One region of the Streptomyces sp. NPDC007025 genome, then DNA from elsewhere that is predicted to be linked to it. Evidence: riboswitches for the same ligand, from Rfam matches in the RefSeq annotation. Region 1 holds a riboswitch; each other region holds the start of a gene.

Region 1 (3,198 bases):
CGGTTCGCCGGAGTGGACCGGCGGGTGCGCGCCACCGGTGCGGGCCGCCGCCTTCAGGCGAAGCTCGCCGCGACCGGACTCGACCTCACACCCGGCGAGTACGTCGTGTACCTGACCGGACTGGTCGTGGTGCTGTGGCTGCTGGCGTCCTCCGTGCTCGCGCCGTTCTTCGGACCGATCGCCGGGCTCGTCGGGGTGCTGGCCGCCAACGCCTTCCTGGCGCACCAGCGGCAGCGCCGCACCGAGCAGTTCATCGGCCAGCTCCCCGAACTCGCCCGCATCCTCGCGAACGCCACCTCTGCCGGACTCGCCCTGCGCACGGCACTGGGCATGGCAGCCGAGGAACTGGAGGCCCCCGCGGGCGACGAGCTGCGGCTGGTCACCGACCAGCTCTCCGTCGGCCGCTCCATCGACGACGCGCTCAACGAACTCGCCGAGCGGCTGCCCTCACGCGAACTCGTCGTCCTGGTCACCACACTCGTCCTCGCCAACCGGGCCGGAGGCACCATCGTCGCCTCGCTGCGCAACCTCACCACCACCCTGGAGGAGCGCAAGGAGACCCGGCGCGAGGTGCGCACCATGCTCGCCGAGGTGAACGCGACGGCCTTCACCATCCCGCTGCTGGGCCTGGGCGCCATGCTGATGATGAACTCGATGATGCCCGGCGCCCTCGCCCGGGTGACCGGCAGCCCGGTCGGCCAGGTCGCCATGGTGGTGGCCGTCGGGCTCTTCGCCGCCGGGTTCCTCGTCATCCGCCGCCTCGGCCGGATAGAGGTGTGAGCGCGTGCTCGCTCTCGGACTCGCCGCGCTCTGCGCGCTCGCCGTCCTCGGCGCCTTCCTCGGCCTGCGGATGTACCGCGCGGAGGCCAGGCTCCCGCCCGACCTGGCCGTCGCGCTGGAAGTCGGCGCCACCCGCACCTCCACGGGAGAGGCCGCCGTCGACCGGCTCGGCATGCGGCTGGCGCCGCTGGTGCTGCGGCTGATGGGCCCCGAGCAGGTCGCGGCCAAGCGCCGCCGGATCGACCAGGCCGGCAACCCCGGCGGTCTCACGCTCCAGCGGTACGCCGCCCGCCGCGCCGTCTACGGCGCGTTCGGCCTCGGCATGGGGCTGGTGGGACTGTGGGCGGGCAGCCTCTTCTTCACCGCGCTCGTGCTGGCCTTCGGCTGGTTCGCGGCCGACCTCGCCATCCGGCAGGCGATCAAGGAGCGGCGACGCGTCATCGAGCGCACCCTGCCCGACTTCCTGGACGTGCTGGCCGTCGTGGTCTCCGCCGGGCTCGGCTTCCGGCAGGCGCTGGAGCGGGTCGCCGACCGCTACCGGGGGCCGTGGGCCGACGAACTGCGCATCACACTCCGGCAGATGGACATGGGCGTCAGCCGCCGCCAGGCCTTCGACGAGCTGCGCGCACGCAACGCCAGCGACGAGGTCGACCAGTTCGTCACCGCGCTTCAGCAGGGCGAGGAGCTCGGCGCCCCGATCGCCGAGACGCTCATCCAGATCGCCACCGACATGCGCCGCACCGACGCCCAGAACGCGCGCCGCAAGGCGGCCAAGACCGTGCCCAAGGCCACCATGACCACCATCGCCTTCCTGCTCCCCGGCACCCTCATCCTCATCGTCGCCACCTTCGTCCTGGGCTCCGACACGGACTTCGGCGCGGTGCTGGGCGGCTGAGCCCGGCCGGCGCGGACGGCCGGGGAGCGCACCGGCCCCCGGGCCCGGGACGTGCTTGGTCCGGCAGCTCCCGGGCCGGTCAGGGACCGGGCCGGTCAGCGTCGGTCCGGTCGATTCCCGGTCCGGTCGACCGGGATGACTGTGGGCCGCCGTAGTAGCAGTTGCCGGTGTAGGCCTGCCAGTTGCCGCTCGACTCGCACTGGGCCACCTTGCCTCAGGTCTCGACGGAAGGGGCGTCGGCGTTGCCGGTCGCGAACAGCGGCAGCACGACACCGGCGCCTCCTGCGGTCAGCGCCAGGACGGCACTGTGCCGGAGGCGGTTCCGGGCATGCTTCCGGACATGGGGAGTCCCTCTCCTGCGCCTGCGAGGTGAGCTGTCCGATTCGGGCCGGAGCAGTAGTCCGGCCGCGACGTCCGCCTCTCCGGCGGCACCGTCACGACTTCACCCCAAACCCTCGGGGTATCGGTCCCGCAGGGCGCCCACCTGGATTCCCCGCTCCTGTCGACGGTGGTTTCTCGCAGGACAGCGGCGGGATTCGGCGTCCGGCACGAACTGCCGCACACCGGGCGCGACAGCTCGGGCATCTTAAGCACGCACATTTCCGGGCACAAGAAGACGACCGCCGGGCCATCTCAGCCCCGATTCAGCGGGTTTCACGCCAGGAATGTATTTCCTGATCGCATACCCGGGCTGTCGGGAACAGTGCTGTGCGACGGGAAGGAAACAGGAGGACTCTTGTTGCCGGAGCCGTCGTGAGCCGACTCACGGCGCTGCGGACCGCCCACCCGCTTTCCGTATGTGAACCCGGGGGAGGGTTGGCTGTGCGGTGGGGGGCAGTCGGCTGTATGTCCGTTGCGTTACGTACGGGGCTTATGTCGTGCGGGGAAGCGGGGTTGCGAAGGGGGTGCGCGGGGCATCTCGCTCGCTATGGTGAGGGTCGGTGCGTCCACAGCCCGCATCTGCTCAACGCGCGCACTCAGCACGGGGGTTCCCCGTGTCGCACGGCTCGCCCTGTCGCCACGGTCCGTCGAGAGGAGGCGGCGTCGGTCCATGTCCGGTTTACTCCCCGCCCTCCCCGCCGCCCGGCGTGCCGGAACGTGCCCGTCCGCGCCCGGTGCGGCCGCGGTCACGGCACCTGTTGCCGTCCGCCCCTTCGCCGTCGCAATGAGTTGTGGCACAGTCTGCACTCGGACAGCGACTGTTAGCTACACCGCGGGGTACCGGCAGGAGGGGGCCGAGGTGACACCACGCCGCTGCCGCCCCGGCGCCGGCCGCCGTGCGGGGCGGGTGGGCCCGAAGGTCCGGAACGACACGGGGGCGTATCCCTCCAGGGGTACCGAGTCAGCCAGCTACGGAGGAGAGCCCGATGCCGAACGGCACGCGCGGACGCATCCGCACCCGCCTCGCCCTGATGCGGGGCAGGGGCGGGGACCGGGGCGCCAACTCGATCGAATACGCCGGGATCGTCATCCTCGTCGCGGGCATCATCCTGGCCATCCGGGCGCTGGGGCTGGACTCGCTG
Region 2 (3,198 bases), on a different contig from region 1:
GCCGCCTGGCTCCTTCCCCCTTCGACCCCTCCTGACTGGCCCCGAGCCCCCGACCGGGTCAGATTGGAACCGTGCGGGAAAGGGCGGCCGGGACACAGCCGGTGAACGTGGACGGCGGCGACGTGGGGCGGCTGTGGCGCCTGGCGCGCTGGCTGCCCGCCGCGCTGTGCGCGTTGGGCATCGTCCTGGACTTCGCGACGCCCCGGGACGTGACCGTCTCGGCGCCGTTCGCCGCCGCCCCGCTGGCCGCCGCTGCCTTTCTGACGATCCGCGGCACCGTACTCACCGGAATGTTCTCCTCCGGGGCGACCATCCTGTTCTCCGCCTTCCACGACTCCGGCAATGTGCTGGAGGCCGAGGCCCGGTCCATCACCATCGTGACCGTCTCCGTACTCGCCGTCGGCGTGAACTACGTCCTGATCCGCAGCGGCAGCAGGCTGGCCTCCGCGCGCAGCATCGCCGAGGCCGTGCAGTACGCCGTGCTGCCCACACCGCCCTCCCGCGTCGGTGCCCTGCGGGTGGCTACCCGGTATCGGGCGGCGCAGGCGGAGGCCCGGATCGGCGGGGACTTCTACGCGGCGGAGGAGACCCCGTACGGCGTTCGGCTGCTGCTGGGCGACGTACGGGGCAAAGGGCTCGACGCGGTGGCCGCCGTCGTCCTCCTGGTCGGGGCGTTCCGGGAAGCGGCCGAGCAGGAGGCGACCCTCCCCGGTGTGGCGGCCCGCCTCGACCGGGCTCTCCAGCGGGACGCCCATCGCCTCCAGGGCGCGGCCCGGCTGGAGGACTTCAGCACGGCGGTGCTGGTCGAGGTCGTCGACCCGCGCACCCAGTCCCCGACTCCCTCCGCACCCGGGCCAGGAGGGCCGAGCGGACCAGGTGTACCGGGCGACCCCGGAGCACCGGGCGGACCGGATGTCCCGGGCGGACCGGACAGTGCGGTGGCGGAGGGGCGCACCGCGAGCGACCGCGTCGTCCTGCGCGTCGTCAACCGGGGCCACCCCGCTCCGGTGCTGCTGCACCGCGGCCGGGCCGTGCTGCTGGAGCCGACCACCCCCGCCCTCCCGCTCGGCATGACCGACCTGGGCGTATGGCCCCAGCAGCTGGACGAGTACGCCTTCCCGCGCGGCGCCCAGCTCCTCCTCTACACCGACGGCCTCTCCGAGGCCCGCAACCCGGAGGGCGACTTCTACCAGCCGGCCGAGCGACTCTCCCGCGCCTCCTTCGCCGATCCGGAGGAGCTGCTGGCGACGATCCTGGTCGACGTCGCCGCCCACACCGGTGGCCGGTCGGCGGACGACATGGCCCTGCTCGCCGTCGCCCACGACACCCCGGGCGACACAGGGGAGGGCACTCCGCGCGACGCCTGAGCCCGGTGCGGTCGGCCGGCGCGCCGGCCGGTCGTACACCGCGCAGGCCGGGCAGCAGCACGGCCTGGGCGGGTGGGGAGCCGGGCGGGACTCACGTCAATTACGGGGAACGGCTTGGAATCCCGGCCGCAGTTCTATTAACGTCCGATAACGCAGCACGGTTGTCACTGCCGTCACGGAAGACGGCACCGTGCTCCGTCGCCGAATCCCGCACGCGGTGCAACAGCAGCACCCGATCGGCCGCACAGCACCGTGGGAACCGGGGAACCACCCCTTCTCGTCAGCCGGACGAGGAGGACGGGGTGAATCGGACGCCCTTGCGAGAGGACGCCCGTAGGAGACCTTCCTGCTCCGAACCCGTCAGCTAACCCGGTAGGCGAGAAGGAAGGAAAGGAGAGCGCCCCCGTGGCCTCCAGATCCCAGGGCTTCGTCGGCCATCCGCCCCAGGCGGACGCGTACGCCCCACCCGCCGGCCACGCCGGCCCGGCAGCGCCCTACGGCCAGGCCGCGCCCCAGAACTCCGTCCCGGGGGCCACGTACGACTTCTTCGCCACCGGCTCCGGCGGCCCCGGCCCCATGCCGCCGCACAACGAAGCGCGCGACGCCGGGGAGGCCCGCGCCGCTGCCGACGGTGATGCCCGTGCCGACGATGACGAGCCGTGGGACGAGTGGAACCCCTCAGCGGACTCCACGGTTCCGGTACGCGGCCGGCACCGAGTCGCCAAGCAACGCGCCGGAGGCGTGGCGCGGGGCGGCACCGTCCTGGGGGTCGGCATGATCGCAGCCGTCGGCGCCGGCGGAATGGCCACCGCCCAGGACCGGGACCCCGGCACGATATCCGTGCCCGACGTGGACACCGCGGCCGACGCGCTCCGGAGCATCCCCGACCGGCTGCCCGACGCCGAGGACCTGCCCGGCATAGGCGGCCTCTTCTCCGACGCCGCCGACGCCACGACGGACTCCGGCGGCGCCGGCGACGCGCAGGCCGCCCCCCTCACCCAGGCCGGGCTCTCCGACGAGGACAGGGCGGCGGGCCCCACCGACGCCGGCGAGGCACTGCGGGCCCGCATCCTCGAACAGGCCGAACGCCACCGCACCGCGGCGGACGAGGAAGCCCGCGAGAAGGCGGCCCAGCAGGCCGCGAGCGCGGCAGCGGCGGAGGCCGCGGAACGGGCCGCCGCTGCCGAGGAGGCGAAGCAGCAGCGGGCACGCGAGGCGGCCGCCGAGCAGGAGCGCAAGGCGGAGGCCGAGCGGAAGCGCAAGGCGGAGGCGGCCCGCCGCGCCGAACTCGCCCGCAGCTACACGGCACCGCTGGCCTCCTTCCAGCTCAGCGCCGGATTCGGCCAGGCGGGCGGCATGTGGCAGAGCGACCACACCGGACAGGACTTCGCCGCCCCCAACGGCACCCCCGTCAAGGCCGTCCACAGCGGAACGGTCAAGGAGGCCGGCTGGGCCGGTTCGTACGGCTACCGCATCGTGCTCCGGCTCGACGACGGTACCGAACTCTGGTTCTGCCACCTCTCGTCCATGACCAGGTCGGCCGGGGACAAGGTCGGCACCGGCGATGTCATCGGCCGCGTCGGCTCCACCGGCAACTCCACGGGCCCCCACCTGCACGTCGAGGTCCGCCCGCACGGCGGCGACCCGGTGGACCCGCTGCCGTGGCTCCGCGACAAGGGCGTCAAGGTCTGAGCATCGGCACGGGAGCCGAGGGAGACCTGGGAGCCGAGGGAGCCGAGATCTGAGCGCAGGCCGGGACGTCAGGGGCCGAGCCCCCGCGCACGTGCCCCGAAGCGGACCCGCACCGGGGCACGACCTGCTGCCCGCCCGG
Region 3 (3,198 bases), on a different contig from region 1:
CGGTCGACGTAGTCGTGGTGGGTGAAGCGGCGCACGTCGCGGTCGGACAGCCGCGGGTAGGGCGCGAAGAAGCGGTAGTACTTGGACTCGTCCGACACCTGCTCGTAGAAGCTGACCAGCCGCTCCGCGTCGTCCGGGGCGATCGGCCGCACCCGGGCCGTACCGCCGTCGCGCAGCACGATGTCCGCTTCCCAGTGGGCCGGGTAGGCGCGCTCCTCGGGACTCGGCATGAGGCCAGCGTACGGCGGAGGGAGGGCGCGTGCTCAGGGGTGTGCGGAGACGTCGTATCGTCGGCGGCCGGAGCACCGTCTCCGGGACCGCCGTCGCCGGTTCACGGCGGACTCGGGCGACCGTGCAAGACTGGTCTAGACAACCTCGTACGACTCGAAGGGCAACACCATGGTTGAGCGCCGCGTCACCGTCGGCTGGGCCGAGGGGCTGCACGCCCGCCCCGCCTCCATCTTCGTCCGCGCAGCGTCGGCGACCGGAGTGCCGATCACCGTCCGGAAGGCCGAGGGCACTCCCGTCAACGCGGCCTCGATGCTCGGCGTGCTCGGCCTCGGCGCCGAGGGCGGCGAGGAGATCGTCCTGGCCTCCGAGGCGGACGGGGCGGAGGCCGCTCTGGACAGGCTGGCCAAGCTGGTCACGGACGGGCTGGAGGAGCTCCCGGAGACGATCTGAACGGCTGCCTGCGCCAGGCACACCTCCCGCGGCCGCCGGAGCCGGCGGCACCGCGGCCCGGATGTGGCAGGCCCCCGGTCACCTGACCGGGGGCCTGCCACATGCGGTGCTCGTGGGGACTCGCGCGTCAGAGCTTCACACCGTGCTTGCGCAGGTAGGCGACCGGGTCGATGTCCGAACCGTAGTCGGGGCCGGTGCGGGCCTCGAAGTGCAGGTGGGGGCCGGAGGAGTTGCCGGTCGAGCCGGAGAGCCCGATCTGCTGACCCGAGGTGACCTGCTGGCCGACCGAGACGCCGATCGAGTTGAGGTGGCCGTACTGGGTGTACGTGCCGTCCTTGTGCTTGATCACGATGTTGTTGCCGTAGGCACCGCCGTTCCCGGCCTCCACGACCTCACCGGCGGCCACCGAGTGGACCGGAGTGTTCATCCCCGCGTGGAAGTCGATCCCGGTGTGGCTGCCGGAAGACCACATGCCGCCGCCCTGCTGGTATCCGGTCGAGACGTAGGAGCCCTCGACGGGCAGCACATAGGCGTTGAGCTTCGCGCGTTCGGCCTCCCGCGCGGCCTTGCGCTTGGCCTCGCGTTCCTTCTCCGCCTTCTCGGCAGCCGCCTTGCGCCGGGCCTCGTCGGCCTTCCGCTTGGCCTCCGCCTTCGCCTCGGCAGCCGCCTCCTTGGCCGCGGACTCGGCCTTGGCCTGCTCGGCCCGGAGGGCCTGCGCGGACGCCTGCTCGTCCAGCGTGTCCGAGATCGGGCCGCCGACGGCCTCGGTCACCTCGGCGTTCTGCTGGAGCGGCACGTTGCTCTGGCCGCCGCTCGCGGCGAAGGCGGGGGAGGCGATGGACCCGACGACGCCCACGGTGGCGAGGCCGGCTATGCCGGCCGCCCCGCCCGCGGTCCTGCGGGCCTTGCTCGGACGCCTGTGCTTGCCGGTGGCACGGGTGAACGCCATAGGGAGGCGTACTCCTTTCCTTCCTTCTCGCCTACCGGGTTAGCTGACGGGTTCGGAGCAGGAAGGTCTCCTACGGACCGCCTCTGGCGAGGCCGTCCGATTCACCCCAATGGGACGTGGGTCCCCGGTCCCCCTCGGCCGCTGCCTCGGGGATTCGGCGATCGCGGTCCGTCGGCCGCGGGTGCGGTCACTTCTGACGGACAGCGGCAATGACGCTAATCGGGGCCAACTCCGAGCGGCAAACGAATCCCTGGCTTTGTCACGTACGCCACACTCCAACTCGTCAGCAACCGCGACGAAAGCGGACATCACAGCGGGCCCGGAAGGAGCAATTCCTCCTCCCGGGCCCCACTTCCTACCCCGGTACCGCGCCCGTCGGCCGGGTTCAGCCGCCGGTGACCACCTTGACGTCGCCGATGCCCAACTCCCGTACCGGATCGGCGATCTGGGACGCGTCACCGACGAGCACCGTCACCAGCCGGTCGGCCGGCAGCGCGCTGACGGCCGCGGCCGTTGCCTCCACCGTGCCGGTCTCGGCCAGTTGGGCGTAGAGCCGGCCCTGGTAGTCGTCGGGCAGCTGCTCCTCGACCTGGTCGGCCAGCGTCTCCGCGACGGCCTGGGCCGTCTCGTAGCGCAGCGGAGCGACCCCCACCAGGTTCCGCACGGCCACGTCCCGCTCTTCGTCGGTCAGCCCCTCCGCCGCCAGCGTCCGCAGCACCTGCCACAGATCGGCCAGCGCGGGACCGGTCACGTCGGTGGCGACCGAGCCGCTGATGGCCAGCAGCGCGGCCCCGCTGCCGTCCTCCGCCGAACGCAGCACATGCCCGAACGCGCGGACGCCGTAGGTGTAGCCCTTCTCCTCGCGCAGCACCCGGTCCAGCCGGGAGGTGAGGGTGCCCCCCAGGCAGTAGACGCCCAGCAGCTGCGCGGGCCACACCCGGTCGTGCCGGTCCGCCCCGACCCGTCCGATCAGCAACTGGGTCTGCACCGCACCGGGCCGGTCCACGATGACGACCCGGCCGGTGTCGTCGGCGGTGATCGGCGGCATCGCACGCGAGTCGACCACAGCGCCCGTCCAGCCGCCCAGCGTCTCGGCGAGCGCCGCCTCGACGCCGCCGTCGCGGAGCCCGTCCAGATCGCCGACCACCACGGCGGTCGCCGTCGCGGGGCGCACATGGGCCTCGTAGAAGGCGCGTACCGCGGCCGCGTCGATGCGCCGCACCGTCTCCTCGGTGCCCTGCCGGGGCCGCGACATCCGCGACTCGGCCGGGAACAGCTCGCGGGAGAGCTCCTTGGCCGCGCGGCGGGCGGGGTTGGCCAGCTCGTGCGGGATCTCGTCCAGCCGGTTGGCCACCAGCCGCTCGATCTCGCTGTCGGGGAACGCCGGGGCGCGCAGCGCGTCCGCGAGCAGCCCCAGCGCCTTGCGCAGCCGCGACACGGGCACCTCGAGCGACACCCGCACACCGGCGTGGTCGGCGTTCGCGTCGAGCGTGGCACCGCAGCGCTCCAGCTCCGCGGCGAACTCCTCCGCCGTGTGCTTGTCCGTGCCCTCGCTCAGCGCCCGGGCC

The links. A riboswitch is a leader RNA that binds a small molecule or an ion and turns the genes downstream of it on or off. The one in region 1 is predicted to bind cyclic di-AMP.
Positions count from the first base shown of each region.
Region 2: another riboswitch for cyclic di-AMP. It lies ahead of ACFYMO_RS13090 (M23 family metallopeptidase); the one in region 1 lies ahead of ACFYMO_RS15500 (transglycosylase family protein).
Region 3: another riboswitch for cyclic di-AMP. It lies ahead of ACFYMO_RS27435 (M23 family metallopeptidase); the one in region 1 lies ahead of ACFYMO_RS15500 (transglycosylase family protein).

Region 1 is NZ_JBIAFT010000007.1:110,620-113,817, forward strand. Features, by position in the region: gene ACFYMO_RS15490 (type II secretion system F family protein) at 1-780, shown strand, start outside; gene ACFYMO_RS15495 (DUF5936 domain-containing protein) at 785-1,675, shown strand; gene ACFYMO_RS15500 (transglycosylase family protein) at 1,755-1,883, opposite strand; cyclic di-AMP (ydaO/yuaA leader) riboswitch at 2,020-2,227, opposite strand; gene ACFYMO_RS15505 (hypothetical protein) at 3,043-3,198, shown strand, end outside.
Region 2 is NZ_JBIAFT010000005.1:457,857-461,054, forward strand. Features, by position in the region: gene ACFYMO_RS13085 (PP2C family protein-serine/threonine phosphatase) at 72-1,367, shown strand; cyclic di-AMP (ydaO/yuaA leader) riboswitch at 1,557-1,761, shown strand; gene ACFYMO_RS13090 (M23 family metallopeptidase) at 1,773-3,059, shown strand.
Region 3 is NZ_JBIAFT010000016.1:65,568-68,765, forward strand. Features, by position in the region: gene ACFYMO_RS27425 (GNAT family N-acetyltransferase) at 1-230, opposite strand, end outside; gene ACFYMO_RS27430 (HPr family phosphocarrier protein) at 400-681, shown strand; gene ACFYMO_RS27435 (M23 family metallopeptidase) at 809-1,630, opposite strand; cyclic di-AMP (ydaO/yuaA leader) riboswitch at 1,645-1,800, opposite strand; gene ACFYMO_RS27440 (pitrilysin family protein) at 2,016-3,198, opposite strand, start outside.